2 linked regions of the Azotobacter salinestris genome follow. Each later gene encodes a partner of the first gene's protein in a complex. Links are inferred from orthologs where the notes say so. Each region holds a gene or a part of one and is shown on either strand. Other genes may lie near its edges. The genes, in order: metK and groL.

Region 1 (8,454 bases):
AGGGGCTGATCGAGCCGGGCGAGGACGTGCTGGTGGCGGCCAACCGCGAGCTGAAGGAGGAGGCCGGCTACGGTGCCCATCAGCTGGAGTATCTCACCGAGCTGTCCCTGTCGCCCGGCTACATGACCCAGAAGATCCAGGTGGTGCTGGCCCGCGACCTTTATCCCAAGCGCCTGCCGGGCGACGAGCCGGAGCCGATGCGGGTCGAGCGGGTCAACCTGCGCGAGCTGTCCGGCCTGGTGCGGCACGCGCAGTTCAGCGAGGGTCGGGCCCTGGCCGCGCTCTATCTGGCGCGCGATCTGCTGGTCCAGCGCGGAGCCCTGGTCCTGTGAGCGCCGTTCCCTTCGCCCCGTTGATCGATCTGGTGCGCCAGGCCGGTGCCGCCATCCTGTCGTACTGGCGCATGGATATCGAAGTTCAGGAGAAGGACGACGCCTCGCCGGTGACCGCCGCCGACCTGGCCGCGCACCGTGCCCTCTGTGCCGGGCTGCAGGCGCTCGCGCCGACGATTCCGGTGCTCTCCGAGGAGGGGTGCGCGATCCCCCTGGCCGAGCGCGCCGGCTGGCGGCGCTGGTGGCTGGTCGATCCGCTGGACGGCACCAAGGAGTTCATCGCCGGCAGCGAGGAATTCACCGTCAATATCGCGCTGATCGAGGAAGGCCGGGTGCAGCTCGGCGTGGTCGGCGTGCCGGCGACCGGCTGCTGCTATTTCGGCGGTGCCGGGCTCGGCGCCTGGCGCAGCGAGGCGCCGGGCATGGAGCAGCCGATCGGCGTGCGCAATGCGCCGGGCGAGGCCTTCACCGTGGTCGCCAGCCGGCGGCACAGCAGCCCGGCCCAGGAGCGTCTGCTGCAGGGGCTCGGTACGCGCTTCGGCAACCTGCAGCTGACCAGTGTCGGCAGTTCGCTGAAGTTCTGCCTGCTTGCCGAGGGGCGTGCCGACTTCTATCCGCGCCTGGCGCCGACGTCGCAGTGGGACACCGCCGCCGCCCAGGGCGTACTCGAGGGCGCCGGCGGCGAGGTGCTGGATCTGCAGGGCCGGAGGCTGGACTATGCGGCGCGCGCCGACTATCTCAACCCGTCGTTCCTGGCCCTGCCGCGGGCGGCGGAGTGGCGCGGCGGGCTGCTCGAGCTGGCGCGGACGCTGGAGTGAGGGGGGAGGGCGGGGGCGCGGCCCCGCCGGGCGAGGCAGGCTCAGTCGAGCATGTCGCTGAAACGCTCGTCCTTCCTGAAGCGGATCGCCTGTCTGAAGCCGGGCACCTTGATCCCTTCCTCGCTCAGTTCGATGGCGTGATCGTCGATCATGTCCTGGCCGAAGTTGTAGAGGATGTCGAAGCGTCCCTTCAGGACCTGCTCGTCGTAGCGGCGGGCGGCCTCGCGGGTGGCTTCCCGGCGTGCGCAGTAGTCGGCGAAGGCGGCCTCGCCGTGGCGCTTGCGCAGCATCTTCTCGGTGACCCGCGGCGACAGCAGCACGCCGGTGGCGTTGTTGCCGCCGAAGCCCTTGGAGTTGATGAAGCAGACGTCCAGATCGTCGCGTGGCACGTCGCGGGTGGACAGGTGCAGGTGCTTGTCGTGGATGTCGTCGGCGAAGCGGTCGACGGTCTTGATGCCCGGCAGCAGGCCGTACTTGAAGGTGCCGAGGGCGGAGATCAGCTGGTCGCCGCTGGCGGTGGCCAGGGAATGGCCGACATAGGCCTTGACCGCGGCGACCGGCCAGTCGGCGATGCCGAAGGACTCGGCGACGCGGTCGAGCAGCTCGGACTCGGTGACGCGGTTGGCCGGCGTGCTGGAGCCGTGGGCATGGACGAAGCTGCGCTGGCGCACGCCGTCCTCGCCGACCAGCTGCATGGCGCTGGCCACCGCCTTGGCCACGGTCAGATAGTTGCCCGGGCCGGGGGCGGAGATGGACTTCTTGAAGCCGTCGGCGTTGATGAACACGTCCGATATCGAGCCGTGGATATCGGCACCCAGTTCCAGGGCCAGGGCATCGTCCATCAGCACCACGTACTGCGCCGCCTCGGCCAGCGTGAACCCGCAGTTGGCACCGAAGGGCCGGCTGGCGCGGCGGAAATCCACCTCGTCGCGGCCTTCGATGTGGCGCAGGCCTTCCTCGGTGGCGAGGGCGCCCATGGCCGCATAGCCCTCGACGATCTCGGGGGTGATCGGCGCCTCGGCGTTGCCGACGATGACCACCCGCGCCTGGCCGGTGGTGATGACGTCGATGCCCTTCTGCAGGTTGTAGAGGAAGGTGGCGCAGGCGCCGGTGATGCTGCCGGTGCTGCCGACGCTGCCCAGCACGTAGGCGTTGATGAAGTCGGTCGGCATGCTGTTGAAGCCCAGCGGCAGCTGCTTGGCGGAAACCCGGTGACCCTTCAGGCGCGACTGCAGCAGGCCGCCGTAGCCGTTCTCGTCGAGCTGGCTCATGATGCTGCCGGAGAACACCGCCACCTCGTCGGGTTGCACGTGGTCGAGGATGGTCTGCCAGTCGATGCCGGTGGAGCGCAGGGCGTCGGTGGCGGCCACCACCGACAGCTGCAGGCCGCGCGGGTGGAAGCGCGAATTGTAGAGCTCTCCCGGCTCGAAGCCGGTGGGCAACTGGCCGGCGGACTTCACCGGCAGTTCGCGGTAGCTGTCGACCTTGAATTCGCAACTGCCCTGAATGGTCACCCGTACCTGATGGTCTTCAAGGGGCTCGACGCTCCAGTTGGCCGGCAGCGGCTCCGGCAACTGCTTGGCGCTGGTGGTGAAGTGCAGCGGCTCACCTTCGCCGGACAGCGTCAGGCTCTTCTGCCAGTGGGCGGCGTCGACGTCGAAGTAGTGCCGCTCGATGCGCCTGATCAGGGTGGAGGCGAGGATCTGTTCGCCGTGGCGGCGCTCGATCTCCGCCGGGGTGAGGGGAGAGCCATCGCTGTCGCGGTATTCGCCGTCGACCACGCTCACCAGCTTCATCATCACGGCCAGGCCGGCAAGGGTTTCCTGGCGGGTCTGGGGGTCGAGGGACTCGATGACGGTGCGACGGAAACCGTGGTGGAAGGAGCTGCGACCGGCTGAGTTGTAACCACCAAAACCAACGATGACAGGTAAGCGAGACATAGCTCGAAAAACTCCTCACGCAAGAGAATTGCAGGCTCCGGAATTGGGGGCCGGTCACTGCCAGATTGCCGATCCGCGCTGCGGTCCGGGGTCCGGACCTGTCGGATCGGGCACGCCGAAGCGGAATTTGGGATGTCCATGTTGACGCGATCGTCAACGATCGAGTCACGATCACCGCAGGACGTTCGTCGCTTGGCGTGCGCGGCGGCCTGGGGAGGAAGCATCGACGGGCGATCTTAGCCGATTGTAGTCCTCGGCTGCAGAGGGGGAAGACGACGACCGCCGCCACTGTGACGACGGTCGTCGGGACCTCACAGGCCGGCAGCAGCGCGCAGCGCCTCGGCCTTGTCGGTGCGCTCCCAGGTGAAGGCGGTGAAGCTGTCGTTGCCGACGGTCATCTCGAGCGGCGTGCGGCCGAAGTGACCGTAGGCCGCGGTCGGCCGGTACATCGGGTGCAGCAGGTCGAGCATGCGGGTGATCGCGTAGGGGCGCAGGTCGAAATGCTCGCGGACCAGTTGGACGATCTTGTCGTCGCCGATCTTGCCGGTGCCGAAGGTGTTGATGGAAATGGAGGTCGGCTGGGCCACGCCGATGGCGTAGGACACCTGGATCTCGCAGCGCTCGGCCAGGCCGGCGGCGACGATGTTCTTGGCCACGTAGCGGCCGGCGTAGGCGGCCGAGCGGTCGACCTTGGACGGGTCCTTGCCGGAGAAGGCGCCGCCGCCGTGACGGGCCATGCCGCCGTAGGAGTCGACGATGATCTTGCGTCCGGTCAGGCCGCAGTCGCCCACCGGGCCGCCGATGACGAACTTGCCGGTCGGGTTGATGTGGAACTGGGTGTCCTTGTGCAGCAGCTCGGCCGGCAGGGTGTGCTTGATGATCAGCTCCATCACCGCTTCCTGCAGGTCGGCCTGGGTGATCTCCGGGTTGTGCTGGGTGGACAGCACCACCGCGTCGATGCCGACCACCTTGCCGTTCTCGTAGCGGCAGGTGACCTGGCTCTTGGCGTCCGGGCGCAGCCACGGCAGCAGGCCGGATTTGCGCGCCTCGGCCTGGCGCTCGACCAGGCGGTGGGAGAAGCAGATCGGCGCCGGCATCAGCACGTCGGTCTCGTTGCTGGCGTAGCCGAACATCAGGCCCTGGTCGCCCGCGCCCTGGTCTTCGGGCTTGGCGCGGTCGACGCCCTGGTTGATGTCCACCGACTGCTTGCCGATGATGTTGATGATGCCGCAGGTATGGCCGTCATAGCCGACGTCGGAACTGTCGTAGCCGATGTCGACGATGACCTTGCGCACCAGCTCTTCCAGGTCGATCCAGGCGCTGGTGGTGATCTCGCCGGCAACGATGGCGACCCCGGTCTTCACCATGGTCTCGCAGGCCACCCGGGCGTGCTTGTCTTCGGCAATGATGGCGTCCAGCACCGCATCGGAGATCTGGTCGGCGATCTTGTCCGGATGCCCTTCGGACACGGACTCGGAGGTGAAAAGGGAGTATTCGCTCATCTATCGGTTCCTGTTGTTTACCGGTGGCTGAGTCGGCCTCGCGGCCGTGTCATCCAATGTTCAAGGGGGGCACTGTCGTTCGAAGGCGCCCGGCGGTGTCCTGGCGAAGTGCCGTATCTGGATCTGGAAGCCGTTGCGCAGACCGATGTACAGGCTTTCGCCGGGTTCCAGGCCGGCCTCCGCGGCCCAGCGCGCCAACTCGTCCTGATCGAAGCCGAGCCAGAGGTCGCCGCAGGCCTCGCGGGCCCAGGCCTGGTCGTGGCGGCACAGCTCGGTCAGCAGCAGGCTGCCGCCCGCCCTGACCCGCCCGGCCAGCCGCTTCAGCGCCTCGGCCGGTGCGGCGAAGTGATGCAGCACCATGTTCAGCACCACGCAGTCGGCGCTGTCCTCTGCGTCCTGCAGCGCGTCGGCGAGCTTCAGTTCGACGTTCTCCAGTTGCTCCTGGGCGCAGCGCTGGCGCGCCACCTCGAGCATCGCCGGGCTGTTGTCCAGGGCCGTCACCTTCGCGAAGCGTCGCGCCAGCTCGGGCAGCAGGGCGCCGTCGCCGGGGCCGACTTCCAGCGCGCAGGCCGAGCCGGCGAAGCCCAGCGCATCGAGCAGGACCAGCAGGCTGTCGCGGTACTGCGGCAGGCCGGCGATCAGGTCCTGCTGCGCCTGGAACTTGTCCGCCATGCGGCTGAAGAAGTCGCGGCTGACCGCGGCGCGCTGGGCATGCACTTCGCCGATCCGCGCGCGGATGGCGTCCTCCAGCTCCAGGGCGTCGACCTCCGCCAGCAGCGCCGTGCGCAGCATGCCGCCGAAGCCGGCGGCGGCCGGCAGGGCGCGGCGGTAGAAGATCGCGTTGCCCTCGCGCCGCGTCGCCACCAGCCCGGCCTGGGCCAGCACCTTGAGGTGGTGGCTGATGCCCGACTGGCCGATGGCGAAGATCTGCGCCAGCTCCAGCACGCCGAAGGAATCGCTGGCCAGCACACGCAGCACCTTGAGGCGCAGCGCATCGCCGCCCGCCTTGCAGAGGGCGGCCAGTTCGTCGCAATCGTCGTCACGGCGCAGGGTGGGGACACGCAGGTTCATGGGGCCGGCAGTCTAGTCGGTCGATTTTCGCCCAGCAAGGCTGTATCAAAAAGTTTTGATATTGGCCTTGCCGCAGAGCGTGCGCGCCAGGGCGGCGAGCTCCGCTGCGCTTGGTCGGGAATGCCCGCAGGCAAGGGTGCAGCTCCGCTACAGGTTGCTAATCTGGCCGGTTGCGGCCACTTCGACCATCTGCGATTGCCGCTGCCCGTGCGGCTGGGCGAAAATAGCCGACTTTTTCGATTCAGTACCCCCCGCAGGAGATCCAGCGATGCCCAGCCGTCGTGAGCGTGCCAATGCCATTCGTGCCCTCAGCATGGATGCCGTGCAGAAAGCCAACAGCGGCCACCCCGGCGCCCCCATGGGCATGGCGGATATCGCCGAAGTGCTGTGGCGCGACTATCTCAGCCACAACCCGGGCAACCCGCAGTGGGCGGACCGCGACCGCTTCGTGCTGTCCAACGGCCATGGCTCGATGCTGATCTATTCGCTGCTGCACCTGACCGGCTACGACCTCTCCATCGACGACTTGAAGAACTTCCGCCAACTCGGCAGTCGCACCCCGGGCCACCCGGAGTACGGCTACACCGCCGGCGTCGAGACCACCACCGGCCCGCTCGGCCAGGGGCTGGCCAACGCCGTCGGCATGGCCGTGGCGGAAAAGGTGCTGGCCGCGCAGTTCAATCGGCCCGGCCACCGCATCGTCGATCACCACACCTACGTGTTCCTCGGCGACGGCTGCCTGATGGAGGGCATCTCCCACGAAGTCTGCTCGCTGGCCGGCACCCTGGGGCTGAACAAGCTGATCGCCTTCTACGACGACAACGGCATCTCCATCGACGGCGAGGTCGAGGGCTGGTTCACCGACGACACCCCGGCGCGCTTCGAGGCTTACGGCTGGCTGGTGATCCGCAATGTCGACGGCCATGACGCCGACGAGATCAAGACCGCCATCGAGACCGCGCGCAAGAGCGACCGGCCGACCCTGATCTGCTGCAAGACGGTGATCGGCTTCGGCTCGCCGAACAAGCAGGGCAAGGAGGAGTGCCACGGTGCCGCGCTGGGCGCCGAGGAAGTCGCCCTGACCCGTGCCGCGCTGGGCTGGAAGCACGCGCCCTTCGAGATCCCCGCCGAGATCTACGCCGCCTGGGACGCCCGGGCCGTCGGCGCCGCCCGCGAGGCCGAGTGGAACCAGCGCTTCGCCGCCTATCAGGCAGAGTTCCCCGAGCTGGCCGCGGAGTTCCTGCGTCGCAGCCGGGGCGAGCTGCCCGCCGATTTCGCCGCGAAGGCCGCCGAGTACATCGCCGAGGTCGCCGGCAAGGGAGAAAGCATCGCCAGCCGCAAGGCCAGTCAGAATGCGCTGAACGCCTTTGGCCCGCTGCTGCCGGAGTTCCTCGGCGGCTCGGCGGATCTGGCCGGCTCCAACCTGACCCTGTGGAAAGGCTGCAAGGGGGTGAAGGCGGACGATGCCGCCGGCAACTACCTGTATTACGGCGTGCGCGAGTTCGGCATGAGCGCCATCATGAACGGCATCGCCCTGCACGGTGGCTTCATTCCCTACGGCGCCACCTTCCTGGTGTTCATGGAGTACGCCTGCAACGCCGTGCGCATGGCCGCGCTGATGAAGCGGCGCGTGCTGTTCGTCTACACCCACGACTCCATCGGCCTCGGCGAGGACGGCCCGACCCACCAGCCGGTCGAGCAGTTGGCCAGCCTGCGCAGCACGCCGAACCTCGACACCTGGCGTCCGTGCGACGCGGTGGAGGCCGCGGTGGCCTGGAAATGCGCCATCGAGCGTCAGGACGGCCCGAGCGCCCTGGTGTTCAGCCGTCAGAGCCTGCCGCATCAGGCGCGCGAAGCCCAGCGGCTGGCCGATATCGCCCGCGGCGGCTACGTGCTCCGCGACTGCGCTGGCACGCCGGAGCTGATCCTCATCGCCACCGGTTCCGAGGTTGCGCTCGCCGTGCAGGCCTGTGAAAGGCTGAGCGGGCAGGGCCGCCGGGTGCGCGTGGTCTCCATGCCCTCGACCAGCGTGTTCGACCGCCAGGACGCCGCCTGGAGGCAGGCCGTGCTGCCGCTCGAGGTCGGTGCCCGGGTCGCCATCGAGGCCGCCCATACCGACTTCTGGTACAAGTATGTCGGCCTGGATGGCCGCATCATCGGCATGACCAGCTTCGGCGAATCCGCCCCGGCCACTGCGCTCTTCGAGCACTTCGGCTTCACCCTCGACAACGTGCTGGCCACCGTCGAGGAATTGCTCGAAGACTGATGTGCCGGCTCTCCTCTCCCCTGCGCGGGGGAGGGGGCGGGGGAGAGGGAGTGGCCGGCGCCGCCCGCTCCCCGGCCCCCTCCCCGGCGGGGAAGAGGGCGCGAACCGCCTATCTCCGAGACCTCTCATGCCCAACCCTCCCTACCGCGTTGCCCTCAACGGCTATGGCCGCATCGGCCGCTGCGTTTTGCGTGCCCACTATGAACGGGGCGCGACGTCGGAGTTCCGCATCGTCGCGCTCAACGACCTGGCCGACCAGGCGAGTATCGAGTACCTGACCCGCTTCGACTCCACCCATGGGCGCTTCCCCGGCGCGGTGCGGGTGGAGGGCGACCGGCTGTGCCTGAACGGCGACGCCCTGCAGGTGCTGCGGGCGTCGACGCCGGAAGCCGTCGACTGGGCGGCGCTGGGCATCGACCTGGTGCTGGAGTGTTCCGGCGTCTACCACAGCCGCGCCGACGGCGAGCGCTTCCTGCGTGCCGGCGCGCCGCGGGTGCTGTTCTCCCAGCCGATGGCCAGCGAGCA
Region 2 (6,383 bases), 660 kb from region 1 along the record:
CTGCAGCCTGGCAGGGCGGCGCGCTACTTCATGCTGCACAAGCCTGCAGGAGTGGTCAGCGCTACCTGTCATGAGCAGCACCGTACCGTGCTCGATCTGTTGGACGAGCCGGACAGACAGGATCTGCATCTGGCCGGGCGTCTTGATCTCGGCACCACCGGCCTGCTGCTGCTCACCAATGACGGACACTGGTCACGCCGTATCACCCACCCAAGACACAAACTGGCCAAGGTGTATTACGTGGAGACTGTCGAGCCGATCGACGAGGAATACATCGAGACATTCGCTCGCGGCCTCTATTTCGCCTTCGAGGGTCTCGTTACCCAGCCCGCCCACCTGGAGCTGCTCGGTAGCCGCAGTGCCCGGCTGACGCTGTTCGAGGGGCGCTACCATCAGGTCAAGCGAATGTTCGGGCACTTCCGCAACCGCGTGCTGCGCCTGCACCGGGAAAGCATGGGGCCACTGCAACTGGAGCCGGAGCTGGCGCCCGGCCATTACCGCGCCTTGACGCAGGAGGAAGTCCAGTTGATTTGAGGGGAAACGCCCAGAGAACCGGGATGACTCAAGGGAGGCAGACGGAACCCGTCCAGGGCGCAGACAAAAGCAAACGCCCCGAACAAGTCGGGGCGTCTGTGGATAGCAGTCCCTGCGCGAGGACAGGGAATCGGACGGGCAGGACTTACATCATGCCGCCCATGCCGCCCATGCCGCCCATGTCCGGCATGGCCGGAGCCGGCTTGTCCTCGACGATGTCGGCGACCATGGCCTCGGTGGTGATCATCAGACCACCGATGGAGGAGGCAGCCTGCAGCGCGGAACGGGTAACCTTGGCCGGATCGAGGATACCCATCTCGATCATGTCGCCGTACACGCCGCTGGCGGCGTTGAAGCCGAAGTTGCCGGAGCCCTGCTTGACCTTGTCGACCACCACGCTCGGCTCGTCGCCGGCGTTGGCGACGATCTGGCGCAGCGGCGCCTCGACGGCACGACGCAGCAGGGCGATGCCGACATCCTGGTCTTCGTTGTCGCCCTTCAGGCCCTCAATGGCCTGCAGGGCACGCACCAGAGCCACACCACCGCCGGGAACCACGCCTTCTTCCACTGCCGCACGGGTCGCGTGCAGGGCATCTTCGACGCGGGCCTTCTTCTCCTTCATCTCGACCTCGGTGGCAGCGCCGACCTTGATCACAGCAACACCACCGGCCAGCTTGGCCAGACGCTCCTGCAGCTTCTCGCGATCGTAATCGGAGGAGGTTTCCTCAATCTGCTTGCGGATCTGCGCCACACGAGCCTCGATGTCGACCTGGGCGCCGGCACCGTCAATGATGGTGGTGTTTTCCTTGTTCAGCACGACGCGCTTGGCATTGCCCAGGTGCTCCAGGGTAGCGCCTTCCAGGCTCAGACCGACCTCTTCGGAGATGACGGTGGCGCCGGTCAGGATGGCGATGTCCTGCAGCATGGCCTTGCGGCGATCGCCGAAGCCCGGAGCCTTCACGGCGGCGACCTTGACGATGCCGCGCATGTTGTTGACCACCAGGGTGGCCAGGGCTTCGCCTTCGACGTCTTCGGCGACGATCAGCAGCGGACGGCCGGACTTGGCCACGGATTCCAGCACAGGCAGAAGTTCGCGGATGTTGGAGATCTTCTTGTCGACCAACAGCAGCAGCGGGTTGTCCAACTCGGCAACCATGGTGTCGGGCTTATTGATGAAGTACGGCGACAGGTAGCCGCGATCAAACTGCATGCCCTCGACAACGGACAGCTCGTTCTCCAGGCCCGACCCCTCCTCGACGGTGATCACGCCTTCCTTGCCGACCTTGTTCATGGCCTCGGCGATGATGTTGCCGATGGACTCGTCGGAGTTGGCGGAAATGGTGCCTACCTGGGCGATCGCCTTGGAGTCGGCGCACGGCTTGGCCAGCGACTTCAGCTCGGCGACGATGGCGTGAGTGGCCTTGTCGATGCCGCGCTTCAGATCCATCGGGTTCATGCCGGCGGCAACGGCCTTCAGGCCTTCGTTGACGATGGCTTGGGCCAGTACGGTAGCGGTGGTGGTGCCATCACCGGCTTCATCGTTGGCCTTGGAGGCCACGTCCTTCACCAGTTGGGCGCCCATGTTCTCGAACTTGTCTTTGAGTTCGATTTCCTTGGCCACGGATACGCCATCCTTGGTGATGGTCGGTGCGCCGAAGCTCTTGTCCAGAACCACGTTGCGGCCTTTCGGGCCGAGAGTGGCCTTGACGGCATCGGCCAGGACGTTCACGCCTACCAGCATTTTCTTGCGGGCGGAATCACCGAACTTGACTTCTTTTGCAGCCATTTTGATCGTTCCTCAATCTTGGATTTTCTATGGAGACTCGCGGGAATCAGGCTTCGATGACGGCAAGGATTTCGCTCTCGCCCATCACCAGCAGATCTTCACCATCGACCTTGATGGTGTTGCTGCCGGAATAGGGGCCGAACACCACCTTGTCGCCGACCTTCACGGCCAGCGGACGGACTTCGCCGTTGTCCAGCACGCGACCAATGCCGACAGCGACGACTTCGCCACGGTTCGGCTTTTCGGCAGCGGAGCCTGGCAGCACGATGCCGCCAGCAGTCTTGGTTTCTTCTTCGCTACGACGAATTACGACGCGGTCATGCAGAGGACGAAGCTTCATTGTCGATCTCTCCTAGTTTTTTCTATTGTTTCAGCAACCGATGCCTTCATCGGCCCGTTAGTAAAAGCCGGCACTGCCGGTTGCGGCCCGCGGTGCGGGACCGCAGAAGATAGCCTGCCGTCCGACAGGAACCTTGCGGTGTCCGCTAGATGTGGGCACTCAAAAGCATTTCAAGGGCGGTATAAAAAAATTTTCCAACCGCCGGTCCGGTTGCGGGCCATGGTGACGCCGGCCGCGAACAGTCAAACCGCATGGCACTTCCCCCGGGCCGACGCTACGGCCAGATGGATTTCAGCAGCCGGCGAGAACAAGCGGGAGCGCAGGACAGGAAGCTTGCCGGCTTGTGGCCGAGCGGCAGGATGATCATCTTTGCAGCGACCAGAGCGAATCCCGGGGTGTGACGAGGAGCAAGGAGCGGGCGCACGACTCAATCGTCACGTCGCTCGTATTCGCCCTCGATGACATTGGGACGGGAGGCCTCCGGGCGGGATTGCCCGGACCGGGCGGACAGATCGTCGAAGAAGGCGCGCCGGCGCAAGGCCTGCTCCTCGGTACGCCGACGCAGCCGGTTCAGCAGAAAATGCCGCGTGAAGGGCAGCAGGCAAGGTACGGCCAGCAGGTCGCTGATGAAGCCGGGCAGCAGCAGCAGACCGCCACCGATGGCGATCAGCAGCCCGTCGAGCATTTCCTGCTCCGGCAACTCACCACGCGCCAACCGCTCGCGGGCACGCCAGGCGGTCGCCACACCGGCAAGGCGCAGGACCATCCCCCCCACCAGAACGCCAAGGACGATCAGCAGCAGCGTCGGCAGGACACCAATCGCGGAGCCGACCTTGATCATCACGGCCAGCTCGAGCAGGGGGAACAGCAGAAACAGCAGTAGAAAAGCACGCATCAATGATTTTCCCGGGCGGAAGAACTCTTCCGGTTACCTAACTAAATGGGCCCTTTCTGCCGCCAATTCAAGCCTGCCCCTCCCCGATGGTCGGCCAGACCTTGGCTTGGGCCAGTCGCACCAGGGCCTGGCGCACCATGGCGGGAGTGTTACAGGATGCTGGAAAGGACAGCCAGTACAGTGCCTGACCGATGCGCAGATGAAAGCCTTCGCTGTCGATACCGACCATTTCCGCCGGCTCGTCGGCCGGCAGACCGGCCAGTTCGACATAATGGGCGATGGCCTCGACATGGTCGTGGTTCATGTGCCCGATCATACCGGCTTCAACCTCTCCGGCGAAGGGGTTGGCCAGTTCCACGCCCTCCAGCCAGTGAATCGAGCCGAAACCGCCGATGAAGCGCCAGCGCACCGGCTCCAGTACCCAGAAATCGAAGTCGTGGGCGCGATGATAGTCCCGGGAAGCCGGAAAATAGCGGTAATAGCGTGCAGCGGCCTCCTCGATCAGGGCCTCGTCCTGCAACGGCCAGGCCTCGGCCATGAGCGTCAGGCGCCCGGCGGCTTGCACATCGAGCGCTCCACGCTCGCCGACCAGCAGCGAGCACCTGCGGTCGGCGTGCAGGTTGCGGGTGTGCTGGGCGATCCGGCTGATCAGCAGCAGCGGACGGCCCGCCGCATCCAGGCAATAAGGCACCGCCGATCCGAAAGGGAAGCCAGGGAGGCTCTGGGACAGGGTCGCTAGCGCTCCGCGGTACTCTTTGAGTAATAATTGTCGGGCATCCTTTAGGTCCTTCACCTTCACGCTCACCTTATGGCTCCTCGTCGAAGATCCGTCGCAACGGACAAGTGCCCAGCATAGCGAGTAACGGCACCGGTGAGGCAACAGTGAATCCATCCCAGCGAGGGATAGCAGATGCAACTGAACGATAAGGTCATCATCATCACCGGAGGTTGTCAGGGGCTGGGGCGGTCCATGGCCGAATATCTGGCAGCCAGGGGCGCAAGGCTCGCGCTGGTCGATCTCAACGCGGAAAAGCTCGACGACACCGTCACGGCCTGCCGGGCGGCCGGTGGCGAGGCGCGCGCCTACCTGTGTAATGTGGTCAAGGAAGAAGAGGTCATGCAGATGGTCGCCCAGGTGGCGAAGGACTTCGGAGCGATCAACGGCCTGGTGAACAATGCCGGCATCCTGCGCGACGGCCTCACTGTCAAGCTCAAGGACGGCGAGCTGAGCACCCTGAGCCTGGCCCAGTGGCAGGCGGTGATCGATGTCAACCTGACCGGGGTATTCCTCTGCACGCGGGAAGTGGCGGCGAAGATGATCGAACTGGGCAACCACGGCGCCATCATCAACATTTCCTCCATTTCCCGCGCCGGCAACATGGGCCAGGCCAACTACTCCGCGGCCAAGGCCGGGGTGGCGGCTGATACCGTGGTCTGGGCCAGGGAGCTGGCACGCCACGGCATCCGCGTGGCGGCCATCGCCCCGGGATTCATCGAGACCGAGATGACTGCCAGCATGCGGCCCGAGGCGTTGGAAAAGATGACCGCCGGCATTCCACTCAAGCGCATGGGCAAGCCCGCGGAAATCGCCCATGCTGCCGCCTTCATCTTCGAGAACGACTATTTCACCGGGCGCGTCCTCGAACTGGATGGCGGCCTGCGACTGTAAGCTAACCGGCTCCGGGCGAGAGCCTGGAGCCAATTTCCCGATGCACTCTGCAGACATCCACGCTCAGTTCCGCGAGCCCGCAGCGGAGCATGCCGCCAGACGCCGACAGGCTGTTTACCAGACGCTGGCGCAGGTGCCCCCCGGCCGGGTGGTCAGCTATGGATACCTCGCCGAGCTGGCCGGACTCGGCCGGGCAGCCCGCTGGGTCGGTCGTGTCCTGGCGCAGTTGCCGGCAGATACACGCCTGCCCTGGCACCGCGTAGTTGCCGCCGACGGCCGGCTCAGCCTTGCCCCGGGCACCCCCGCCGGCGACGAGCAGCGCGCCCGCCTGCACGCGGAAGGACTGGTCATACACGGCAATCGCGTGGATATTCGCCGGCACGTCTGGCATCCGAATGATGCTGCGGTTAGAGTGCGCCCTTTGCCCGCCACCACGAAGTCCCATGTCCCATAAATCCTGGCGCGACGCCCTCGCTGCCTATGCCAGCCCTGCCACCTTGGCCCTGCTGCTGCTCGGTTTTGCCGCTGGCCTGCCCTACATGTTGGTGTTCTCCACCCTGTCGGTGTGGCTGCGCGAAGCCGGGGTCGCCCGCGAGACCATCGGGTATGCCAGCCTGATCGGCCTGGCCTATGCCTTCAAGTGGATCTGGGCCCCCCTGCTCGACCAGTGGCGGCTGCCGCTGCTCGGCCGCCTCGGCCGGCGACGCTCCTGGCTGTTGCTGTCGCAGATACTGGTCGCCCTGGGGCTGGCCGGCATGGCGCTTTGCGATCCACAGCGCGCCCTGCCCTGGCTGATCGCCCTGGCGGTAATGGTCGCCTTCGCCTCGGCCACCCAGGATATCGCAGTGGACGCCTATCGCCTGGAGATTGCCGAGGGCACCCGCCAGGCCGCCCTGGCTGCCAGCTACATGGCCGGCTACCGGGTATCCGCCCTGCTGGCCACCGCCGGAGCCCTGTACTTCGCCGACTGGTTCGGCTCCACCAGCGGGTTCTACAAGGCCTCCGCCTGGGGCTCCACCTACCTGGTGTTCGCCCTGCTGATGCTGCCCGGCCTGATCACCACCCTGCTGATGCGCGAACCTGCAGTCCCCGTGCAGACCCAGCAGGAGGCGGCGCGCTTCAGTTTCAACCACCAGATGCTGTCGATCCTGGTGTTGAT

Evidence for each region.
Region 2: the proteins of metK (region 1) and groL are in contact, whole or in part, in a cryo-EM structure (PDB 8P4O), measured with the Escherichia coli proteins. The link is inferred for Azotobacter salinestris from one-to-one orthologs.

Annotation. Positions count from the first base shown.
Region 1 is NZ_CP045302.1:2,130,757-2,139,210, reverse strand. What follows is about bases 2,498-5,333. They hold metK (methionine adenosyltransferase), read right to left. Parts: upstream 4,593-5,333; coding sequence 3,402-4,592; downstream 2,498-3,401. Other genes in these bases: GCU53_RS10015 (ArsR/SmtB family transcription factor), read right to left, coding at 4,653-5,333; GCU53_RS10025 (beta-ketoacyl synthase), read right to left, coding at 2,498-3,090. Also shown: ADP compounds hydrolase NudE, read left to right, coding at 1-332; 3'(2'),5'-bisphosphate nucleotidase CysQ, read left to right, coding at 329-1,150; more of GCU53_RS10025, read right to left, coding at 1,192-2,497; more of GCU53_RS10015, read right to left, coding at 5,334-5,663; tkt (transketolase), read left to right, coding at 5,932-7,929; epd (erythrose-4-phosphate dehydrogenase), read left to right, coding at 8,057-8,454. UniProt on the Escherichia coli protein: Catalyzes the formation of S-adenosylmethionine (AdoMet) from methionine and ATP.
Region 2 is NZ_CP045302.1:1,477,808-1,484,190, forward strand. The notes cover bases 1-2,917. They hold groL (chaperonin GroEL), read right to left. Parts: upstream 2,321-2,917; coding sequence 680-2,320; downstream 1-679. Other genes in these bases: GCU53_RS06950 (pseudouridine synthase), read left to right, coding at 1-534; GCU53_RS06960 (co-chaperone GroES), read right to left, coding at 2,367-2,660. Outside these bases: GCU53_RS06965 (FxsA family protein), read right to left, coding at 3,088-3,555; GCU53_RS06970 (HugZ family pyridoxamine 5'-phosphate oxidase), read right to left, coding at 3,623-4,354; GCU53_RS06975 (SDR family oxidoreductase), read left to right, coding at 4,466-5,224; GCU53_RS06980 (MGMT family protein), read left to right, coding at 5,265-5,678; GCU53_RS06985 (AmpG family muropeptide MFS transporter), read left to right, coding at 5,668-6,383.